Regions from separate parts of the Actinoplanes sp. CA-051413 genome, predicted to be linked through region 2. Evidence: predicted binding sites of a transcription regulator. Region 2 holds the regulator's gene; the other holds the start of a gene.
What was found. The regulator HspR, encoded in region 2, represses chaperone genes until heat shock. The targets are predictions, from matches to a motif close to TTGAGTNNNNNNNACTCAA.
Positions count from the first base shown of each region.

Region 1: the regulator HspR is predicted to act here: its motif matches at 3,495-3,513, upstream of lon (endopeptidase La).

Region 1 covers NZ_CP192100.1:3,161,694-3,172,921, forward strand. Annotated here, with positions in the region: gene ACQP2Y_RS14990 (sensor histidine kinase) at 1-1,503, shown strand, start outside; gene ACQP2Y_RS14995 (FadR/GntR family transcriptional regulator) at 1,519-2,205, opposite strand; gene ACQP2Y_RS15000 (MFS transporter) at 2,216-3,403, opposite strand; gene lon (endopeptidase La) at 3,588-5,840, shown strand; gene ACQP2Y_RS15010 (Fpg/Nei family DNA glycosylase) at 5,918-6,718, shown strand; gene ACQP2Y_RS15015 (MFS transporter) at 6,762-8,180, shown strand; gene ACQP2Y_RS15020 (PQQ-dependent sugar dehydrogenase) at 8,187-9,398, opposite strand; gene ACQP2Y_RS15025 (hypothetical protein) at 9,632-10,849, opposite strand; gene ACQP2Y_RS15030 (hypothetical protein) at 10,836-11,228, opposite strand, start outside.
Region 2 covers NZ_CP192100.1:108,730-119,957, forward strand. Annotated here, with positions in the region: gene ACQP2Y_RS00505 (ABC transporter) at 1-82, opposite strand, end outside; gene dnaK (molecular chaperone DnaK) at 1,386-3,272, shown strand; gene grpE (nucleotide exchange factor GrpE) at 3,269-3,883, shown strand; gene dnaJ (molecular chaperone DnaJ) at 3,963-5,165, shown strand; gene ACQP2Y_RS00525 (heat shock protein transcriptional repressor HspR) at 5,193-5,633, shown strand; gene ACQP2Y_RS00530 (hypothetical protein) at 5,639-6,085, opposite strand; gene ACQP2Y_RS00535 (cation:proton antiporter) at 6,309-7,514, opposite strand; gene ACQP2Y_RS00540 (cation:proton antiporter regulatory subunit) at 7,561-8,058, opposite strand; gene ACQP2Y_RS00545 (sugar efflux transporter) at 8,080-9,294, opposite strand; gene clpB (ATP-dependent chaperone ClpB) at 9,444-11,228, shown strand, end outside.

The DNA.
Region 1 (11,228 bases), 3.1 Mb from region 2:
GATCCCCTGGTGGAACGGGTCATGCGCACCTCGGTCGCCATGCGCCGGACCGGCGAGTTGCTCCATCAGGAGGACGCCCTGCTGACCGGCGTGACGTCGGCGGGCAGTTTCGACGCCGGGGAACCTCGGCAGCTGACCGAGATCGTCGGGGCGTTGCGCTTCCAGATCCCGGTCGCCGGCTCCACGCTGCCGGCGCCGGACCAGGCCGCCTTCAAGAGCATGCTCAGCGGCCCCAACTTCGTGGCGCTGCGGGCGGCCGAGGATCGCATCCTCCGGGACGAGGGCTTCGGTGGACCGGTGTCGACCACGCGGGCCGAGTGGAAGGCGACCTTCATCCCGGCTGTCCGTCAGTTCTACGACTTCCTGGCCACCGGCTACGGCAAGGCCGCGGAGTTCGCCGACGCGGAACGCGACCGGATCCTGTTCCGGTTCGGCATCTCGGGCATGCTGGGCCTGATCGCCATCCTGGCGTCGCTGCTCCTGTCGATCCGCATCGGCGGTTCCGTCGTACGGCGGCTGTCGGTCCTGCGCACAGCGGCCAACGAGCTGGCCCATCGGCGACTGCCCGAGATGGTCGTGCGGGTGCGGGCGGGCGAGCAGATCGACACGGACGGCGACCCGCTGCGCCTGTCCCTGGGCGACGACGAGATCGCCGACGTCGGAGCCGCGCTGAGCGAGGTGCAGCAGAGCGCGATCGACTCCGCGGCCGGCGAGGCCGCGCTGCGCTACGACATGAACAAAGCCCTGGTCAACATCGCCCGCCGCAACCAGACGCTGGTGGATCGCCAGCTCCAGGCCCTCGCCCAGACGCCGCCCGGGGACGCCGCCGCAGAACGCGCAACAGCCCGGGCCGAGCAGCTGGCCGTCCAGATGCGCCGGCACGCCGAACATCTCGTGATTCTCGCGGGCTCCGCACGCAGCCGGCGCGGATTCGGCCCGGAGCCGCTGGCCCGGGTCATCACCCGGGCGGCGGGCGAGGTGGAACACGCGGAACGGATCGAGATCGGCCCGCTGACGGACGCGGAAGTGCCGGAGCCGGCCGTGACCGACCTCGGGCATCTGCTCGCCGAGCTGCTGGAGAACGGCACGACGTTCTCGCCGCCGGACACGCCGGTGCGGGTGTCGGCCCAACGGGTCCCGGACGGCGTCACGATCGAGATCGAGGACCAGGGCCTGGGGATGTCCCGGTCCGTCCTGGACGAGACCAATCGCCGGCTGGCCGAGCCACAGGAGTTCGACCCGGCCAAGAGCGCGCGGCTCGGCCTCTTCGTCGTCGGCTTCCTGGCTGCCCAGTGGGGGATCGGTGTGGTGCTCCGGCCATCGCCCCACCGCGGGGTCATCGCGACGGTGACGCTTCCGTCGGAGCTGGCCGTCCCGGTGGCCGCACCGGTCACCACGACGGCCGGGGGAGCACGCCGTTCCAACGCCGCCAAGCTGGTGGGCATGGTCGCCCAGGGCCGCCGAGGGACGGCCGAGCCGGCGGAGGACAGGCAACGCGGGTGACGAACGGCCACGCCGTCAGGAGGGGGTGGCCGGCTCCGCGCCCTCGATCAGCGGCTGGAGCAGCGTCGACATGGTGGCCGCCGCGCGGTCGGAGTCGCCGTCGACGATCGCTTCGACCAGGTCGGTGTGCAGCTGGGCCAGGGCGTCCGTCTCGCCGGCCACGTCGTGCAGCTGCACCTCCTCGAAGACGCCGAGCAGTCCCTCGTAGACCTCCTGCATCAGCGCGTTGTGGGTGGCGCCGACCACCGCGCGGTGCAGGGCCGAGTCGGCGCGCACCCGCTCGTGCGCGTCGCCGCCGGCCCAGGCGTTCTGCCGCTCGTGCAGGAGGGTGACCAGGCGTTCGGTGTCGGCTTCGGTGCGGCGGACCGCGGCGATCCGGGCGGCCGCGGCGTCCAGCGCCAGCCGCAGCTCCAGGCTGTCGCGGCGGGAGGTGGCCGCGACCCGGCGGGACACTGACGAGCGCAGGTCGGACGTCGACACCACGAAGGTGCCGCGGCCCTGCTCGCGCCGCAGGATGCCGGCCTGCACCAGCGAGCCGATCGCCTCGCGTACCGTGTTGCGCCCGGCGCCGCTCCATTCGACCAGCTCGGACTCGGTCGGGATCTTGCCGCCCAGCGGCCAGGTGCCGTCGGTGACCTGGGACCGGAAGAGGTCGGTCACGCGGGTGCTGAGGGCGGCGCGATCAAACATCGGGCGGGACACGGGGTGCAGCCTAATCGGCGGGCGCGGGGACCGGCCGGCACGCGGCCCAGCCGGCGCCGAGGGTGATCAGCAGGGTGGCCGCCAGCAGCACGTACGTCGAGTTCCAGCCGCCGCTGAGCTGGTTGATCGCGCCGAGGGTCAGCGGGCCGACGCAGCCGATGCCGTAGCCGACCCCCTGGACCAGGCCGGACAGCCGGGAGGCGCTCTGCGTGTCGGCCGCGCGGGCGCCGATCAGGGTCAGGCAGAGCGGGAACGTGCTCACCCCCAGGCCGAAGGCGGTCGCCCAGACGAAGGCGCCGGTCGCCGGGGCCGCCAGCATGCCCCCGTAGCCGATGCCCATCAGCGCGACGCACACGACGACGATCGGGTAGCTGTTGCGCATGCGCTTGGTCAGCGGCGGCACCACGAAGGCGGCGATCAGGCCGAGCCCGGCGAACCAGGACAGCAGCAGCGCGCTCGCGGTCGTGCTCAGCCCGGCGTCCTCCAGCATGGCCGGGAACCAGGTCACCAGCGTGTAGACGTGCAGCGTGGTCATGGCCATCAAACCGATCAGACCCAAAACCAGTGGCGTACGCCAAAAGACGGGTGCCGGGGCCGGGGCCGGTATGGCCCGGACGCGGGACCGGGGAACCGCGACGAACCACAGCACCGCCGCCACGGCGGTCACCACGGCCCATGCGCCTGCTGCCGTACGCCAGCCGTACGCGTGGGCCAGCGGCAGCGCGAGCAGCGGCGCGGCCAGCTGGCCGACCTGGAGCAGGACCATGTACATGGTGCTGACCGCGTGCAGCCGCTCCGGGAAGTGCTGCTTCACGATCGGGATCAGAATGACGTTGGACGCGCCGACCCCGGCGAAGGCGATGACAGTGGCGACGATCATGACGGCCGGGGACCACGCGACGGCGCGCAGCAGGATGCCGGCGGTGGTGGCGGTCACCGCGAGCGCGGCGGTACGTTCCAGGCCGAGCCGGCGGGCCAGCGGCGGGGCGGCGAACGCGGCCACCGCGAAGCAGGCGGTCACGATCGTGCCGATGGCCCCGGCGACCAGCGGCCCGAAGTGCAGATCCTCGGCGGCTTCCCCGGTCAGCACGCTGAATCCGGTCACGGCCGTGCGCAGGTTGAGGGCGGTCAGGGCGACGGCGAGCAGGATGCCCCGGGCCAGCCGGGCCGGGGCGAGCGCGGTGGTGGTGGTAGACACCCGACCAGTGAAACATGGGATTATGGGATGAATCCAGTCCGGGTGATTTTCGCCTGCAGTGAACACCGGAAGATCGGGAACGGCTCCGAGGTTGAGCGCGACATACTCAACTTCTCGGAGGTACCGAGTGACCAGCAAGCGACTCCCCGTGTTGTTCCTTGACGACATCGTCCTGCTCCCCGGCATGGTTGTCCCGATCGAGCTGGATGAGGCGGCGCAGGCCGCCGTCGACGCGGCCCGCACCTCGGCCGGCTCCGAACTGCTCATCGCCCCGCGCCTCGAGGACCGCTACGCGACCCACGGCGTCGTGGCGAGCCTTCAGCAGGTCGGCAAGTCCCGCGGCGGGTCGCCCGCCGCTGTCCTGCGTACGGGCGTACGCGCCAAGATCGGCGGCGGGGTGACCGGCCCCGGCGCGGCCCTGTGGGTCGAGGCCGAACCGGTCACGGCCGGCGCGACCACCGAGCACGCCCGCGAGCTCGCCGCCGAGTACAAGCAGCTGGTGGTCACGGTGTTGCAGCGCCGTGAGGCGTGGCAGGTCATCGATTCGGTCAGTGCCATCGACGACCCCGGCGACCTGGCGGACACCGCCGGCTGGGCGCCGTACCTGTCCAACGACCGCAAGCGCGAGCTGCTGGAGACGGCCGATGTGGAGGCCCGGCTGCGGTTGCTGATCGAGTGGACCGGTGACTTCCTGGCCGAGTCCGAGGTCAGCGACAAGATCGACAGCGACGTCCGCGAGTCGGTCGAGAAGCGCAACCGTGAGTACCTGCTGCGTGAGCAGCTCAAGGCCATCCGCAAGGAGCTCGGCGAGGGCGAGGCCGACGGCAGCGACGACTACCGCGCCCGGGTCGAGTCGGCCGAGCTGCCGGACAACGTCCGCGAGGCGGCGCTGCGCGAGGTCGGCAAGCTGGAGCGCGGCGGCGAGCAGAACCCGGAGGCGGGTTGGATCCGGACCTGGCTCGACACCGTCCTGGAGCTGCCCTGGAACGTCCGGACCGAGGACGCCGTGGATCTGGACGCGGCCCGGGCCGTCCTCGACGCCGATCACCACGGGCTGGACGAGGTCAAGGAACGCATCGTGGAATACCTCGGTGTCCGGGCCCGCCGCGAGTCCCGGGGCCTGTCGGTCGTCGGCGGCCGTGGCTCCGGCGCGGTGATCCTGCTGGCCGGGCCGCCCGGTGTCGGCAAGACGTCGCTGGGTGAGTCGGTCGCGCGGACGCTCGGCCGTAAGTTCGTCCGGGTCGCCCTCGGCGGCGTCCGCGACGAGGCGGAGATCCGCGGCCACCGTCGCACGTACGTCGGGGCGCTGCCCGGCCGCATCGTGCGGGCCGTCCGGGAAGCCGGCTCGATGAACCCGGTCGTGCTGCTCGACGAGGTCGACAAGGTCGGCAGCGACTACCGCGGTGACCCCGCCGCGGCGCTGCTGGAGGTGCTGGACCCGGCGCAGAACCACACCTTCCGCGACCACTACCTCGACCTGGACCTGGACCTGTCCGACGTGCTGTTCATCGCGACCGCGAACGTGCTGGAGACGATCCCGCAGGCGCTGTTCGACCGGATGGAGCTCATCTCGATCGACGGCTACACCGAGAGCGACAAGGTCGCCATCGCCCGCGACTTCCTGGTGCCCCGCCAGCTGGAGCGCGCCGCACTGTCGCCCGGCGAGGTGACGGTCACCGAGGACGCTCTGCGCGAGATCGCGGCCAACTACACCCGGGAGGCCGGCGTACGGTCGTTCGAGCGTCTGCTGGCCAAGACGTTCCGCAAGGCCGCCCTCAAGGACCTGCCCGTCACCATCGGGCCCGCCGACCTCAAGGGCCTGATCGGGCGGCCCCGGTTCCTGCCGGAGTCGTCCGAGCGGACCGCCGTCCCCGGCGTGGCCACCGGCCTGGCCGTGACCGGGATGGGTGGCGACGTGCTCTACATCGAGGCCTCGCTGCTGCCCGGCGACAAGGGCGGGCTGTCGGTCACCGGCCAGCTCGGTGACGTGATGAAGGAGTCGGCGCAGATCGCCCTCTCCTACGTGCGGGCGCACGCCGAGGAGTTCGGCATCTCCCCGGAGCAGCTGGATCACCCGATCCACCTGCACGTGCCCGCGGGTGCGGTGCCCAAGGACGGGCCGTCAGCCGGTGTCACCATGACCACCGCGCTGGTCTCGCTGCTGCTCGGCCGCAACGTGCGCGCCGAGGTCGGCATGACCGGCGAAGTCTCGCTGACCGGCCGGGTGCTGCCCATCGGCGGCGTGAAGCAGAAGCTGCTCGCCGCCCAGCGGGCCGGCCTCACCGAGGTGTACCTGCCGCAGCGCAACGAGCCCGACCTCGACGAGGTGCCGGCCGACGTGCTGAAGGCGCTGACCGTACACATCGTCTCCGATGTCCGGGAGATCCTCGGCTCGGCGCTGGAGCCCGTGTCCGCCGGCATGGTCGCGGCGGCCTGAGGGTAGTTGCCGTACAAAGGAAGCCGCCCGGGCGATCGGCCCGGGCGGCTTCCGCGTCCGCCGATCGGGGAGAAACCATGCCGGAGCTGCCGGAAGTCGAGTCGGCGCGGGCGGTCATCGAGCGGGCCGGCCTGCGCCGCGAGATCGTCGACGTGGACGACTCCGACACGTACGTGTGCCGTCCGCACCTGCCGGGCCAGATCCGCGCCGCGCTGGTCGGGCGGGCCCTGACCGCGGCGCACCGCCGGGGCAAGAGCATGTGGTGCGACGCCGGCGACGACGGCCCCGAGCTCGGCATCCACCTGGGCATGTCCGGCAAGATCGTGATCGCCGACCCGGACGGCAGCGAGATCGACGGCGGCGACTACTGGGAGGGCCGCCGCCGGCTCGGCGACTACCGGTGGGGCCGCTTCTCGCTGACGTTCGCCGACGGCGGCCGGCTGATGCTGGTCGACCCGCGCCGGCTCGGCCGCGTACGCCTGGACCCGCCGATCGCCTCGCTGGGCCCGGACGCGGCCACGATGACCCCGGCCGAGTTCCGGGCGGCGCTCGCGTCCGGCACGGCGCCGGTCAAGGCGCGCCTGCTCGACCAGGAGGCGATCGCCGGGATCGGGAACCTGCTGGCCGATCAGATCCTGTGGTCGGCGCGCGTCAACCCGGGACGCCGGGTCGACCGGCTCACCGCCGACGACGTCGACCGCCTGCTGCGGGCCACCCGCCGGGCGGTGCGCTCGGCGATCAGGGACGGCGGGGTGCACACGCTGGGCATCATCCCGTTCCGCATCCCGGGTGGCCACTGTCCCCGCGACGGCGCTCCCATGGTCAAGAGCACGGTCGGCGGGCGGACGAGTTGGTGGTGCAGCCGAGAACAGGCCTGAATCGGCTCGGGCGGGGTAGATCGTCACGGTGACGGAGAACAATGTGGGGCTGCGTTCCGCCCGCGGCCCGGTCCTGCTGGCCATGATGCTCTCCACCGGCCTCATCGCCATCGACTCGACGATCATCGCCACCGCGGTGCCGTCCATCGTCCGCGACATCGGCGGCTTCACCGAGTTCCCCTGGCTCTTCTCCGTCTACCTGCTGGCCCAGGCCGTGTCGGTGCCGATCTACGGCAAGCTCAACGACCTGTTCGGGCGCAAGCCGGTGATCCTGTGGGGGATCGGGTTGTTCCTGGTCAGCTCGATCCTGTGCGGAATCGCCTGGAGCATCGTGCCGTTGATCGTCTTCCGGGTGCTGCAGGGTCTCGGCGCCGGGGCGATCATGCCGACCACCATCACGATCATCGGCGACCTCTACTCGGTCCGCGAGCGGGCCAAGGTCCAGGGGTACGTGGCCAGCGTCTGGGGCGTCGCGTCCGTGGTCGGGCCGACGCTGGGCGGAGTGTTCTCCGAGTGGGTGTCGTGGCGCTGGATCTTCTTCGTCAACATCCCCATCTGCCTGCTGGCCGGCGCCATGATCCTGCGCCGCTTCCACGAGCGCATCGAGCGGCGGCGCCCGGCCGTCGACTATCGCGGCGCGGGCCTGCTCGCGGCCGGTCTCACCCTGGTGATCCTGGGCGTGCTGGAGGGCGGACAGGCCTGGGCCTGGACCTCGCCGATCGGCATCGCGGTCCTCGGCGCCGGGGTGGTCCTGCTGGTCGCGTTCGGCTTCGTCGAGCGCTCCGCGCCCGACCCGGTGCTGCCGCTGTGGATCTTCCGCCGCCGGCTGCTGCTCAGCAGCGGCTTCCTGGCGGTGGGCGTCGGGGCGATCCTGCTCGGCCTCAGTTCCTACATTCCCGTGTACGCGCAGGAAGCGCTCGGCACCGGCCCGCTGGTGGCCGGTCTCGCCCTGGGCGCGCTCACCATCGGCTGGCCGATCTCCGCCAGCCAGGCCGGAAAGGTGTACCTGCGGGTCGGCTTCCGCGGCTGCGCCCTGATCGGCTCGTCGCTGGTGGTCGGCGGGGTCGCGTTGTTGCTGCTGCTCGACCAGCAGTCCTCGGTCTATGAGGTGGGCGCCTATTGCCTGGTCATCGGGCTGGGCATGGGCCTGACCGCGGCGCCCACGCTGATCGCCGCGCAGTCCAGCGTCGGCTGGACCGAACGCGGGGTGGTGACCGCGAACAACATCTTCCTCCGCTCGCTGGGCAGCGCCCTGGGCGTCGCGGTCTTCGGCGCGATGGCCAACGCGGTGGTCGGCCGCGGCGCCGTCGACCCGGCCCGGCTGACCGACGCCGTGCACCGCATCTTCATCGCCATGCTGCTGGTGTCCGTGGTCATGGTGGTGCTGGCCGGCCTGATCCCCCGCTCGGCGGACAAAGTGACCGAGGAATCAGCCACAGCGTCACCCGCTCCGGCCCGATAGCGCGATTCAGCGGTTCGCCACCGCAGCGCTCGAGGGTGGCTGGACGCGCTCGAAGTGCACCCGATTCAGCCAGCCCGGGAGGTCGCTGAGCACGTACAGCTCGCCCTGCACGTCGGTGCCGAACGCGGTCGGCTGGGTGGGGAAGCGGCCGATCGTGGCGGACTCGTAGCCGCCCCCGGGCTTGGGACGCACCGCGAAGGCGAGGGTCGAGCAGTAGTCGCTCGCGATGTAGGTGCCCCGGGCCTCGGGCGTGCGGGACCCTCGGTACACCACACCGCCGGTCACCGAGCAGCCTTCCGTCATGAAGTGTTCGTACTCGAAGACCGGGTCGGTGTACTTGCCGCCCGGCGTGCACTGCTGCGGGTCGAACACCGGGGTGCCCTCGCGGCAGGACCAGCCGAGGTTCGCGCCGCGCTGCGACGGGCGGATGTGGTCGACCTCCTCGACGAGGCCCTGGCCGACGTCACCGATCCACAGCGAGTTGTCGGCCGGGTCGATGGAGAACCGCCACGGGTTGCGCAGCCCGTAGAGCCAGATCTCGGGCCGCGCGCCGGCCGTACGGACGAACGGGTTGTCGAAGGGCACGCAGTAGGGCTTCGCCCCGCAGGCGCGGTTGACGTCGATCCGCACGATCTTGCCGAGCAGCGTGCCGAGGTCCTGGCCGGCCTTGAACGGGTCGTTCGCGTGCCCGCCGTCGCCGAGTGACCAGTAGAGGTAGCCCTCGCGGCCGAACGCCACCTGGCCGCCGTTGTGGTTGCCGTACTCGGAGTGCTCCTGGGTGAGCAGCACCTGGAGCCGCTCCGGGGCGTTGAGGGGCACCCGGGCCAGGGTCAGCGTGCCGGCCGGCAGGCTCGTGTAGGCGACGTAGAGGATCCCGGTCCGCGCGAAGTTCGGCGCGGGCGTGATGCCGAGCAGGCCGCGCTCGTTGTCCGACGTGTCGATCCGGGCGGTCAGGTCGAGCACCGGCTCGGCGGCCAGGCCCGTGTCGGGGTGGTAGGAGCGGATGGTGCCGTCCTTCTCGGCGATCAGCATGCGGCCGTCCGGCAGCCCGGTGATCGCGACGGGGCGCCGCAGGCCGGAAGCCACCTGTTCGGACACGACGGTCAGCTCGGCGAGGGGCGCCGCTCGGGTGTGGGACGGGCCGGCCGCGGCGATGCCCGGCACCGACACCGAGGTCAGCAGGAGCGCGGACAGGACCAGAACGAGTCGTCGCGACATATCGGCTCCTCGAGCAGAGTGGAGGACACAACCTGGGAGCGCTCCCACACTATATCGACTACTGACGATATCCAATACGTCGCCAGTGGACGCTTCGCCGATCGGGGGCGCATGGGCGTACCCGCCCGGCTCACTCTTGATGCGCCCGAGCCTCGCTCACGAGGGGCTGCTCAACCGCCGTCATCGCTGTCGGGCTCCGGCAAGCGTGTGGCCGTGCAGAGGACCCTCGCGCGTCAGAACACCAGGCCCTGCGGCGGGACGTACTCCTTCTGCAGGAAGTTCTTCAGACACAACGCAGCCGAGACGGCTGCCAGATAATGCCACTTGTCGCGAGTTTTCCGGTCGCCAAAATCGCTGACGCCCTTGAGTATCGCCCACCATCGGCCGTTACTCGCCGAGCCGAAGTCCCACGAGTCGTTGTCCACCATGGCGATGGGGAACTCCGTCTCGCCGACCTGCCCGCCGGCGACGTGGCCGCTCCCTGCCGGCCGGGCCGCTGACGACGAGAGCACTGCGGCGTTGAACAGGACCCGGGGCTGGAAACGGGAGGGCATCCGCGGAGGCAAATGATCCTTTCCGACCTTCTTCAGGATTGTCCGCAGCTCGCGCGGGAATCCGGCAGAATCGGGATCGTAACAGCCCAGGTTAAATTGCATGTCGCCGGGAATCCGTAACCGGCCGCCCGGATGCCGATGAATGCTTTGAGGCACGACCACGTCGCCGAGCTTCACCCGCCTCTTGTCGCCGGATCCCACTCCGACCAGAAAAAGTGCACCGGGCTCACAGAACTGGAAGACATCGACTGCGCTTCTCACCGGCTCGGCTTCGCTGTGCCCTCCGGTAGGCAGGATGGCGACCGTAAGCTGGTCGGATGAGCCATCCCGGGCCACCGTGGCGCGGTAGACCGGTTGCCCACCGTTGGAGGACGACTTCTCCACCGGGCGGAACACATCGCGTACGGCGTGGAGCTCGGTTCCGGCCGCGGCGATGATGGCGATATCGACGACGGGCCGCGACACCAGGTCGACTATCTGGTCACCGGCGGTTCTGTTCGGCGCCGTGCCACCAGGTGCAGGGCGCTGCGCATCGTCCGTGCTCGGGTGGCCGACGGGGCGGCCCGGCACGGTCGGATCCTCCAGGGCCAGAGTCTCGTCCCCCGTGAGGCTCTCCTGCGCTCCACGGAGGCTGCCCAGTCCGCGAAGCGGGCCCATGTCGGGTAGATAGTGGGCGAAAAACTCCTCGTCCATCGCGGCGCGCAGCCCGGGTATCAGCAAGAAGCGCCGCGCGGCATAATCCGCGAACAGCAGTCGCTGGGGCACCGCTGGCAGATCGGAGCTACGCAAGAAATGGAGCAGAGCGATACACGACTCGTCGGCCGGCTCAAGCAGGCGCGACCGAGTCTCCGTAACCTCGAGATCCGCCAGCGGACCGGGTTCGTCACCGGACGTCATCGGGGATCCTTCGAGGACTCGGAACGCTGTACACCGGCAGCACCGGTACCCCGCTTATTTCCGCCATGTCGTCCCGATCGAGGATGGGAACGTAGGCGCGCGGCTCGACGCCATGGCTACGCAGGATGTGGATGAGACTGGAAGCAGTGGTGGAGGAGGCGTTCATCTCGTCGATCACCACTACGGTGATCTCCGATTCTGCCTTCTGTAGGTGATCGAGCTGCTTCTCCCAGGCCGCACGGTCCTCGGTCAAATTCGTTTGGGACGCTGGCTCCAGCGCGCTCCGAGGGACGTGGACGGCTACATATCGGTCGTGGAACCGGGGACCCAGCCGGTCCGCGAGTTTCTTGATCTGCGGCTCCTCCGGGCACACGAAGAC
Region 2 (11,228 bases):
TTGCCGCGCGCAGCTTGGAGAGGGCGACGGCGAGATCCCCGACAGCGGGCGGCGGCTCGACGGGCGGAACGGGCGCGAGCACCGCGGCGAGGTCCTTGGGCCGGGAGCGCGAGATCGGCACATCGTCCTTGACCCCGCCGTCGGCCGGAACCGGCTCGGTGACCGGGGCAGCCTTGTCCTTGCCGGCCGTCTTGTCGACCGCCGGGGATTTGTCGGTGCCGGCCGTTTTGTTGACCCGGGTCGGCTCGTCCTCGGCGGGGGCATCGATCAGGGTGGGCTCTTCGGCGCCGGCCGGGCGGGCGGCGACGGTCGGCTCCTCGTCGGCCGGGCGTGACGTCGGCAGCGCCTCGGTGTCGGCCGCGGGCTCTTCGACCAGGGTCGGCTCGTCGCCGGCGGTCGGCTCCTTGACCAGGGTCGGCTCGTCGCCCGCGTCGGACTTCGCGGCCAGTGTCGACTCGTCGCTGGCGGTCGGCTCCTTGGCCAGAGTCGGCTTTTCGCCGGCGTCCGGCTTCGCGGCCGCCGTCGGCTTGTCGCCGGCAGCGGATTTCGCGGCGAGGACCGGCTCGTCGCCGGCCGGGTTTGTGCGCGGGCGCGGCTCGGTGGCCGCCGCCGGCTCGGCGTCAGCGGCCGCCTCGGGCTCGATGTCGGCTGTGGACTTCTGCTCGGCCGACGGGCCGGATGCGGACGAGCTGGATGCGGGCGAGTTGGATCCGGGTGCGTCGGAATCCGCTTCCACCGCGTCAGTGGACTTCGGCTTGTCGGCCGGCGGGGGCTCGACGGCCTTCCCGCTCTTGGCCGCGGCGCTGGGCTCGGTCGCCGCGGGAGCGCTCTCCGGCGTACCGGGAGGTGCGGTGCCGTCTGGTGTGGTCGGCTCGTCGGGGATCTGCTCCCCGGCCGGCTGCTTTGACTTCGTCGTCACGACGTTTCCCGTGGTCGCGGCCGTGGTGGGCGGCCATTCCGGCTTCGGTGGCGTGGTGGCGGCAGGCTCCGGCTGCGCGCCGCTGTCGGCCTCGTCGGCCTGGGCGGACGGACCTGCGGTTGTCGCGTCTGCGACCGTACCGGATGATTTGTCGGGTTTGCTGGCGCCCGCCGCTGCGGGCGCGCCGTTGGTCTGGACTTTTGTGGGGGGTGGGTCGGCTACGGCGGGAGTGGCCGACGGACCGACCGCGTCACCGTGCGTCGTCACGGGTAAAGCGTGCCTGATCTATGCATTCCCCACAACAGGTACCCCGTCGCCGTGACCGGACAGGTACCTGCTGACAGTGACTTGCGCCGCCTTGACTCAACTCTGGCTTGCGGAGTTGGATCGCCGTGGCATCATTGAGTCCGGTCCACTCAACTTGAGTACCGAGACTTGCAACCGGCAATGAAGCGAGGAAGCGAACATGGCACGAGCGGTCGGCATCGACCTCGGCACCACGAACTCCTGCGTCAGCGTTCTCGAGGGCGGTGAGCCCACGGTCGTCGCGAACGCCGAAGGCTCCCGGACGACGCCGTCCATCGTCGCCTTCGCGCGCAACGGCGAGGTGCTCGTCGGCGAGGTCGCCAAGCGTCAGGCGGTGACCAACCCCGACCGGACGATCCGTTCGGTCAAGCGGGAGGTCGGCACCAACTGGTCCGTCGACATCGACGGCAAGAAGTACACCCCGCAGGAGATCTCGGCGCGGGTGCTCATGAAGCTCAAGCGCGACTCCGAGGCGTACCTCGGCGAGTCGGTCACGGACGCGGTCATCACCGTCCCGGCCTACTTCAACGACGCGCAGCGCCAGGCCACCAAGGAGGCCGGTGAGATCGCCGGCTTCAACGTCCTGCGCATCGTCAACGAGCCCACCGCGGCCGCGCTCGCGTACGGCCTGGACAAGGGCTCCAAGGAGCAGACCGTCCTGGTCTTCGACCTCGGCGGCGGCACCTTCGACGTCTCCCTGCTCGAGCTGGGCGAGGGCGTCATCGAGGTCAAGTCGACCTCCGGTGACAACCACCTCGGCGGCGACGACTGGGACCAGCGCGTCATCGACCACCTGGTCAAGACCTTCCGCGGCGAGCACGGCATCGACCTCTCCACCGACAAGATGGCCCTGCAGCGTCTGCGTGAGGCCGCCGAGAAGGCGAAGATCGAGCTGTCGGCCGCGTCGACCACCAGCATCAACCTGCCGTACATCACTGCCGGCCCGGCCGGTCCGCTGCACCTGGACACGACCCTGAGCCGGTCGGAGTTCCAGCGCATGACCCAGGACCTGCTGGACCGCTGCAAGGGCCCGTTCGAGCAGGCCATCAAGGACGCCGGCATCAAGATCCAGGACGTCGACCACGTCATCCTGGTCGGCGGCTCCACCCGCATGCCCGCGGTGTCCGACCTGGTCAAGTCGATGACCGGCCGCGACCCCAACAAGGGCGTCAACCCGGACGAGGTCGTCGCCGTCGGCGCCGCCCTGCAGGCCGGTGTGCTCAAGGGTGAGGTCAAGGACGTCCTGCTGCTCGACGTGACCCCGCTGTCGCTGGGCATCGAGACCAAGGGCGGCATCTTCACCAAGCTCATCGAGCGCAACACCACCATCCCGACCAAGCGCTCCGAGGTCTTCACCACGGCCGACGACAACCAGCCGTCCGTGCTGATCCAGGTCTTCCAGGGCGAGCGCGAGATCGCGGCGTACAACAAGAAGCTCGGCACCTTCGAGCTGACCGGCCTGCCCCCGGCGCCCCGCAACGTGCCGCAGATCGAGGTCACCTTCGACATCGACGCGAACGGCATCGTGCACGTGGCCGCCAAGGACATGGGCACCGGCAAGGAGCAGAAGATGACGATCACCGGCGGCTCCGCGCTGCCGAAGGACGACATCGAGCGCATGATGCGCGACGCCCAGGACCACGCCGACGAGGACAAGCAGCGCAAGGAGGACGCGGAGACGCGCAACCTGGCCGAGCAGCTGCAGTGGCAGACCGAGAAGTTCCTGGCCGAGAGCGGCGACAAGCTGCCCGAGGACTCGCGCAACCAGATCAGCGAGGCGCTGGGTGACCTGCGCGGCGCGCTGGGCGGCAGCGACATCGAGAAGATCAAGACCGCGCACGAGAAGCTGGCCTCGGTCTCCCAGCAGGCGGGTTCGCTGCTGTACGCGCAGCAGAACCAGGACGGCACGCAGGACGCTCCCGGCCCCGACGGCACGCAGGGCGCCCCCGGTGGCCCGGGTGCCGGTGCGGCGGGCGCAAGCGCGGGCCCGAACGCCGGCGCTGACGACGTTGTGGACGCCGAGATCGTCGAGGACGACAAGAAGTGAGCCGGTCCGACGACGGTGAGGCAACCGAGCGCGTCGTCATCCGGGACCGGCGCAAGATCGACGTGAAAGGTAAGGACACCAAGGTGGCCAAGCAGGCCGAGGAGGAGTCCGCGGGAGGCGCGCACCGCGCTGCCGAGGAGCCGGAGGAGGGCGTGGTAGTCGACACGCCCGCCCTCGGCGCCGAACTGGAGGCGTTGCGCACCGAGCTCGAAGAGCGCACCCGGGACCTGCAGCGAGTGACGGCTGAGTACGCCAACTACCGCAAGCGCGTCGACCGTGACCGCAGCGTGGCGGCCGAGCAGACCACCGGCTCGGTGCTCACCGCGCTGCTGCCGGTGCTGGACGACATCGACCGGGCCCGCGAGCACGGTGACCTGAACGGTCCGTTCGCCACCGTGGCCGAGGCGCTCGGCACGTCGGTCGGCAAGCTCGGGCTCGTGGCGTTCGGCGAGAAGGGTGACCCCTTCGACCCGACCCGGCACGAGGCCGTCGCGCACCTGACGTCGGCCGACGTCACGGAGCCGACCTGCGTCGAGGTGATGCGCCGCGGTTACACCCTGGGCGAGCGGCTGCTGCGGCCCGCCCTGGTCGCGGTCGCCGACCCCGAGTGACGAGCACCTGTCCCGCCCACCGCACGGTGGGCGGGACCTTGGCCCCTATGACGACGATCCGGTGGAGGAGGTGGGCTGGATGAGTTCGAAGGACTGGCTGGAGAAGGACTTCTACGCCGTTCTCGGGGTGGGCAAGTCCGCCTCCGCCGACGAGATCAAGAAGGCGTACCGCAAGCTGGCCCGGGAGAACCACCCGGACCACAACCCCGGCAACAAGGACGCCGAGGACCGGTTCAAGGCCGCGTCCGAGGCGTACGACGTGCTCTCCGACGACAAGAAGCGCCGCGAGTACGACGAGATGCGCTCCCTGTTCGGCTCGGGCGCGTTCCGCCGGGGCGCCCGTCCGGGCGGTTCCCAGTTCGACCCGTCCGACCTGTTCGGCGGCGGATTCAGCGGGGCCGGTCAGGGCGGCGGGTCCGGTGACCGCCGGTTCGGCGGCGCGGGCTTCTCCGACATCTTCAGCTCCATCTTCTCCGGCGGTGGCGCCGGCGGGGCGGGAGCGGGCGCCCGCCGGGGACCCCAGCGGGGCCGGGACGTCGAGGCCGAGGTCACGCTCGACTTCGCGCACGCGGTCAAGGGCACGACGCTGCCGCTGACGTTGCGATCGCCGGGGGTCTGCGACACCTGCCACGGCAACGGCGCCAAGCCCGGCACGGTGCCGCGCACCTGTCCGCAGTGTCACGGCTCCGGGCTGATCTCCCGCAACCAGGGGTCGTTCAGCTTCTCCGAGCCGTGCCGCGAGTGCCAGGGCGCGGGCAGCATCGTCGACGAGAAGTGCCCCGAGTGCCGGGGCACCGGCGGCGTCACCAAGAACCGCACCATCAACGTCCGCTTCCCCGCCGGGGTCGCCGACGGCCAGCGCATCCGGCTCTCCGGCCGGGGTGAGCCGGGCGACAAGGGCGGCCCCGCCGGCGACCTGTACGTGCAGGTCAAGGTGAGGCCGGACGACATCTTCGGGCGGACCGGCGACGACATCACGCTGACCGTGCCGATCACGTTCGCGGAGGCGGTGCTCGGCACCGATCTGCGCGTCCCCACGCTGGACACGCCCGTGACGCTGCGGGTGCCGGCCGGCACGCCGAGCGGCCGCACACTGCGGGCGCGCGGCAAGGGTGTGCAGCGCCGCGACGGCCAGGCCGGCGATCTGCTGGTCACCGTCGAGGTGCAGGTTCCGTCCCCGGCCGCGGTGACCACCGAGGCCCGGGACGCGCTCGAGCAGTTCGCCAAGCTCACGCCCAACGCCGAGCGGGAGCGCATCGAGGCCCGGCTGCGCCGCGGCTAGGTCAGGACCCTTGTCAGGAGGTGGCACATGTATGAAGAGATCAGCATCTCGTGGGAGCAGGCCTCCGACGCGAAGGTCCTGATCATCTCCGTCGCGGCGCGGCTGGCCGGGATGCACCCGCAGACGCTGCGCCAGTACGACCGGCTCGGCCTCGTGCAGCCCGGCCGGGCCGGTGGCGGCGGTCGCCGCTACAGCGAGCGTGACGTCGCGCTGCTGCGTGAGGTGCAGAAGCTGAGCCAGGAAGAGGGCGTCAACCTGGCCGGCATCAAGCGGATCATCGGGCTCGAGCAGCTGGTGGGCGAGCTGCAGGAACGCGTGGCCGAGCTGGAACAGCAGCTCGGCGAGGCGTACCAGCGGATCGCGCAGCTGGAGTCGGTCGGGCCGTACCCGGGGCGCGATCTGGTGCGGCAGGAACGGCCGTCGACCGCGCTGGTGGTGTGGCGCCCGCGTCGCTCCGGCGAGCGGTAGGAGTCCTAGCGGCGGCCGAAGGCGGCGAGGCGTCGGGGGTGGCGCACCAGGCCACCCTCGATCCAGTCCTCGTACTCGAACAGCTCGGGGCGGGTCATCAGCACCCGGCAGTTGTGCGCCCACATCGCCATCGGCTCGTCGCCGACCTCTTCCGCGCGCTCCACGTACTTCTTCAGGCGGCGCTTGCGCTGCGACGTCGCGTTGGGCCGGACACCGTCGGCCGCGTAGATGTACATGCAGTGCAGCGCGAAGCGGCGGGCCGGGCACTGCCGGTCCATCGCCAGCTCGAACAGGGTCGGCGCGAGCACGTCACCGGCGATGAGCAGGTCCCAGTCGGACGGCATGGCGTCCAGCGGCACGGCCTCCGGGTGGTAGGCCCAGGCCTGCAGCTCTTCCGGCCGTGGATCGACCGGGTTCACGAACCCGAAGAAAGCCGACTCACGCACGGTCACGACGCCGCCTCGTTTAGCTCACTCATGCCGCCGTCCTCCCCGGCAGAGGGCCGTGCTGACCCGCTGGGAAGGCATCCCCCTGCATCCGGCGAGTCGCTGGTCACCCGATAACACGTTGTTGTCGCGGCGACACGTTAGCGCGAGGTGAGTGTTCTACGGAAGTCGTCAGAGATCACTTTCGGATACTGGTCAGTAGCTTAGCGCTCGCTGAGCGCGGAAAAGGTCATTCAGCAGCGGGAACGGCTTCCACCGGCCGGCGCACAGCCGTCCTTTTCCGGATCATTGCCTTGAACCAGGCGTAGTCCGACAGGCGGGCCAGCATCGGCCCGGTCACCACAGTGATGAGCACGTACGCGGTCGCGAGCGGGGCCAGCTCGGGCTCGACGCCGGACGCCACGGCCAGCCCGGCGATGACGATCGAGAACTCACCGCGCGGCATCAGGGCCAGCCCGGCGCGCACCTGACCGGGCAGCGCGATGCCGGCCCGGCGGGCGGCGATCACGCCGGTCAGCACCTTGGTCAGCATGGTCAGCACGGCCAGGCCCAGCGCGGGCAGCAGCACCGGCGGCATCGCGGCGGGATCGGTGGAGAGCCCGAAGAACACGAAGAAGACCGCCGCGAACAGGTCGCGCAACGGCGACAGGATCTGCGTCGCATGGTGGGCGACCGGACCCGAGAGCGCGATTCCCACCAGGAACGCTCCCACAGCAGCGGACACCTTCAGCTCGGCGGCCACCCCGGCGACGAACAGCGTCAGCCCCAGCACACTGAGCAGCAGCGCCTCGGCGTCCTTGACCGAGATGAAGCTGGAGATCGCGTGGCCGTACCGGATCGCCACGACCAGCACCGCGACCACCGTGAGTACCGCGACGGCCAGCGCCTTGAGCCCGCCGACCAGCCCCACCCCGGCCAGCACGGCGGTGACCAGCGGCAGGTAGAACGCCATCGCGAGGTCCTCGATGACCAGCACCGACAGGATCACCGGGGTCTCGCGGTTACCGATGCGGCCCAGGTCACCGAGCACCTTGGCGATCACCCCGGACGACGACACCCAGGTGATCCCGGCCAGCACCAGCGCGGCCTCCCAGCCCCAGCCGAGCAGGAACGCGAAACCGGCCCCGGGCAGGGCGTTGAGCGCGGCGTCGACCACGCCGGCGGGCGCGGCCGAGCGCAGGTTGCCGACGAGCTCGCTCGCCGAATACTCCAGGCCCAGCATGACCAGCAGCAGGATGACGCCGATCTCGGCGCCGACCTCGATGAATTCCTGGCTGGCCGACAGCGGCAGGAAACCGCCGTGCCCGAAGGCGAGCCCGGCGAGCAGGTAGAGCGGGATGGGTGAGAGCCCGAAGCGGCGGCCGATGCGCCCGAGCATGCCGAGCGCGAAGAGGAGCGCGCCGACCTCGATCAAGAGGATCGTCGTGCTGTGCACAACCTCCGCCTTCTTTGGGTTTTCCGCCGCGGGTTGGCTCAGTGCCTCAGTCGCCGGTGTCGCCGGCCAGGATGGCGGTGACGCCGTCCAGACCTTCGCGGGTGCCGACGGCGACGACGACGTCGTTCGCCTCGAAACCGAAGGACGGGCCGGGGGAGGCGATCACCTCGCGGTCGCGCAGGACGGCCACGATGGACGCGCCGGTGCGGGTGCGGGTGCGGGTGTCACCCAGGCGGCGGCCGACGAACGGCGAGCCGGCGGGCAGGGCGATCTGCTCGGTGAGCAGACCCGCGGCCTGCTGCCGCAGGCCGGCGAGCTGGCCGAGCATGAGGGACGCGCCGAGGACGTCGGCGAGCGCCTCCGCCTCGTCGTCGGTGAGCGGTATCGACGCCAGGCAGGCGTCGGGGTCGTCCACGTCGTAGAGGACCAGGTCGCGGCGGCCGTTGCGGTGCGAGACCACCCCGACCGTACGGCCCGACGAGGTCACCAGGTCGTGCCGGACACCGATTCCCGGCAGTGGAGTCTGCTCTACCCGTACGCGCACGCCTCAACGGTAACGGATCAGTCAGGCCGGCTGCGGTACGCGCTCGTTACGTACCACGATCAGGAGCAGCAGCCCGGCCGCGCACAGCCCGGTGCACAGCCAGTACGCGAGCCGGTAGTCGAAGTGCTGGGCGACGCCGAACAGCGGCCCGGCCAGCATCGCGCCGAGCGGGAAAGAGTTGGTGAACAGGGTCGTGGCCCGTCCGGGCTGCCGGGGCAACATGTTCTGCATGTAGGAGATGCCCAGCCCGGAGACCGCAGCGATGAACAGCGCGTTGAGCACCTGCCCGCCGACGAGCAGCCAGAGGTCGGTGGCCACGGCGACGAGCGCGTAGTACGCGACACCGCAGGCGGCCCCGCCGAACAGCAGCCCGCGGAGCGGCAGCCGGGTGGCCAGCACCCCCAGGCCCAGCATCAGCGGGATCTCCAGGGCGGCGCAGAGCCCGAGCAGCAGCCCGGCGTCGCCGACGTCGCCGCCCACGTCGGTGCTGATGAACAGCGGCAGGGCCTGCACCGCGAGGGTCAGCGGCGTCTGGAGCAGCGTGAAGGCGGCGGCGGTGAGCCACAGCGTCCACCTCGGCGCGTCCAGGCGGTCGTCGACGGGCGCGTCCGGGGTGTCGGGGGCAGCGGCCGCGGGCGCCGGGACCTCGTCGAGCCAGAAGATCGCGACCACGGCGGCGAGGGCGTACATCAGGGCGGCGGTGCCGTAGACCCAGACGAAGCTGCCGGCGTCGAGCAGGAACGCGGCCAGCGGCGGGCCGGCCACCCAGGCGAGCGAGAAGACCGTGCGCAGGGCGCTGATGCCGAGCGCGGCGCGGGCCGGGTCGTCGCGTTCGAGGACCTGCCGGGCGTACGCGAAGGATTGCGGGAACAGCGACCCGGCCAGCGCGAAGGCGGTGACCGCCAGGGCGAGCAGCACCCAGTAGTCACGGACGACCGCGGTCAGGCCGGTGCCGATCAGGCCGGCCACCGCGCCGGCGATCAGCAGCCGGCGCCGGATCGGCCGCCGGTCGGAGAGCCGGCCGACGAGCATCGAGCCGAGCACGCCGCCGAGCGGCGCGACGATCAGGAAGAACGTGATCTTGACGGGCCCGGCGTCCACGTCGGTGCTGAGGAACAGCGACAGGAACGGGTTGAACAGGGCGGTCGAGATGCCGACGGCCAGGAAGAGGAATCCGAGCGGGAGCAGAGCCCGACCGATGCGTGACCCGAGCTGAGACGATGTTTCCTGGGCCATTACGGCCACGCTACGGCCATCGTGGGGCATTGCCCATGGTGATGCCGATTACCCCCGGATTCGGGTGAGTGGCCGACGTAGAGTTGAGTGGAATACGCTCAAGTCTCGGATTGCTGCACTACTGGGGAAGATCCGATCCAGGGGAGCTCATGAACGCCGAACGCCTGACCACCAAGAGCCGCGACGTCATCACCGGTGCGGTAGCCGACGCGAATCAGCGGGGCCACGCCACCGTCGAGCCGTGGCACCTGCTCCTTTCGCTGCTCGACACCGGTGGCTCCACCGCGTCGGCGCTGCTGCGCGCGGTCGGCGCCAATCCGGCCGACGTCCGGCGCGCGGCCGTACGCGCCGTCGAGCAGCAGCCCTCCGCCCGCGGCTCCTCCACCGCCGAGCCCAGCCTGTCGCGCGAGTTCGTCAACGCGATCGGTGAGGCCGAGCTGATCGCCAAGCCGCTCGGCGACGAGTACGTCTCCACCGAGCACCTGCTGGCCGGCCTGGCCCGCGTCGGCGGCGCGGTGGGCAAGACCCTGCGCGACGCCGGTGCCACCGAGGAGACCCTGGTCGGCGCCTTCCCGGCGGTCCGAGGGGGCGATCGGCGGGTCACCACCGCCGAGCCCGAGCAGACGTACCAGGCGCTGGAGAAGTACAGCGTGGACCTGACCGCGCTGGCCCGCGAGGGCAAGATCGACCCGGTGATCGGCCGCGACGCCGAGATCCGCCGGGTGGTCCAGGTGCTGTCCCGGCGCACCAAGAACAACCCGGTGCTGATCGGGGAGCCCGGCGTCGGCAAGACCGCGATCGTCGAGGGCCTGGCCCAGCGGATCGTGGCCGGCGACGTCCCGGAGACCCTGCGCGACAAGAAGCTGGTCTCGCTCGACCTCGGCGCGATGGTCGCCGGCGCGCAGTACCGCGGCCAGTTCGAGGAGCGCCTCAAGAGCGTGCTCGAGGAGATCCGCAACTCCAACGGCCAGGTCGTCACCTTCCTCGACGAGCTGCACACCGTCGTCGGCGCCGGCAAGGGCGAGGGCTCGATGGACGCCGGCAACATGCTCAAGCCGATGCTGGCCCGCGGTGAGCTGCGGATGGTCGGCGCGACCACGCTGGACGAATACCGCGAGCACATCGAGAAGGACCCGGCCCTGGAGCGGCGCTTCCAGCCGGTCGTGGTCGGCGAGCCCACGGTCGAGGACACGATCGGCATCCTGCGCGGGCTCAAGGGCCGCTACGAGGCCCACCACCGGGTGCAGATCACCGACGCCGCGCTGGTCGCCGCCGCGGCGCTGTCCGACCGCTACATCAGCGACCGGTTCCTGCCGGACAAGGCCATCGACCTGATCGACGAGGCCGCCTCCCGGCTGCGCATGGAGATCGACTCCAGCCCGGTGGAGCTGGACCAGCTCCAGCGCCAGGTCGACCGGATGCGGGTCGAGAAGCTCGCGCTGGCCAAGGAGACCGACCCCGCCTCGGTGGCCCGGCTGGAGCGGCTGGAGCGTGACCTCGCCGACCGCGAGGAGGAGCTGACCGCTCTGAACGCGCGCTGGGAGCGCGAGCGCGGCGGCCTGAACCGGGTCGGTGAGATCAAGAAGCAGCTCGACGAGGCCCAGGCGGAGCTGGAGCGCGCGCAGCGCGACGCGGAGTGGGAGAAGGCCTCCCGCCTGCAGTACCAGGAGATCCCCGCGCTGATGGCCGAGATCGAGAGCGCGTCCGCGGCCGAGGAGGAGAAGACCGAGCCGCCGATGGTCAAGGAGGAGGTCGGCGCCGACGACATCGCCGAGGTCATCGCCTCGTGGACCGGCATCCCGGCCGGCCGGATGATGGAGGGCGAGACCGCCAAGCTGCTCCGGATGGAGGAGTCGCTGCAGGCCAAGGTGGTCGGCCAGACCGAGGCCGTGGCCGCCGTCTCCGGAGCCGTACGCCGGGCCCGGGCCGGAGTG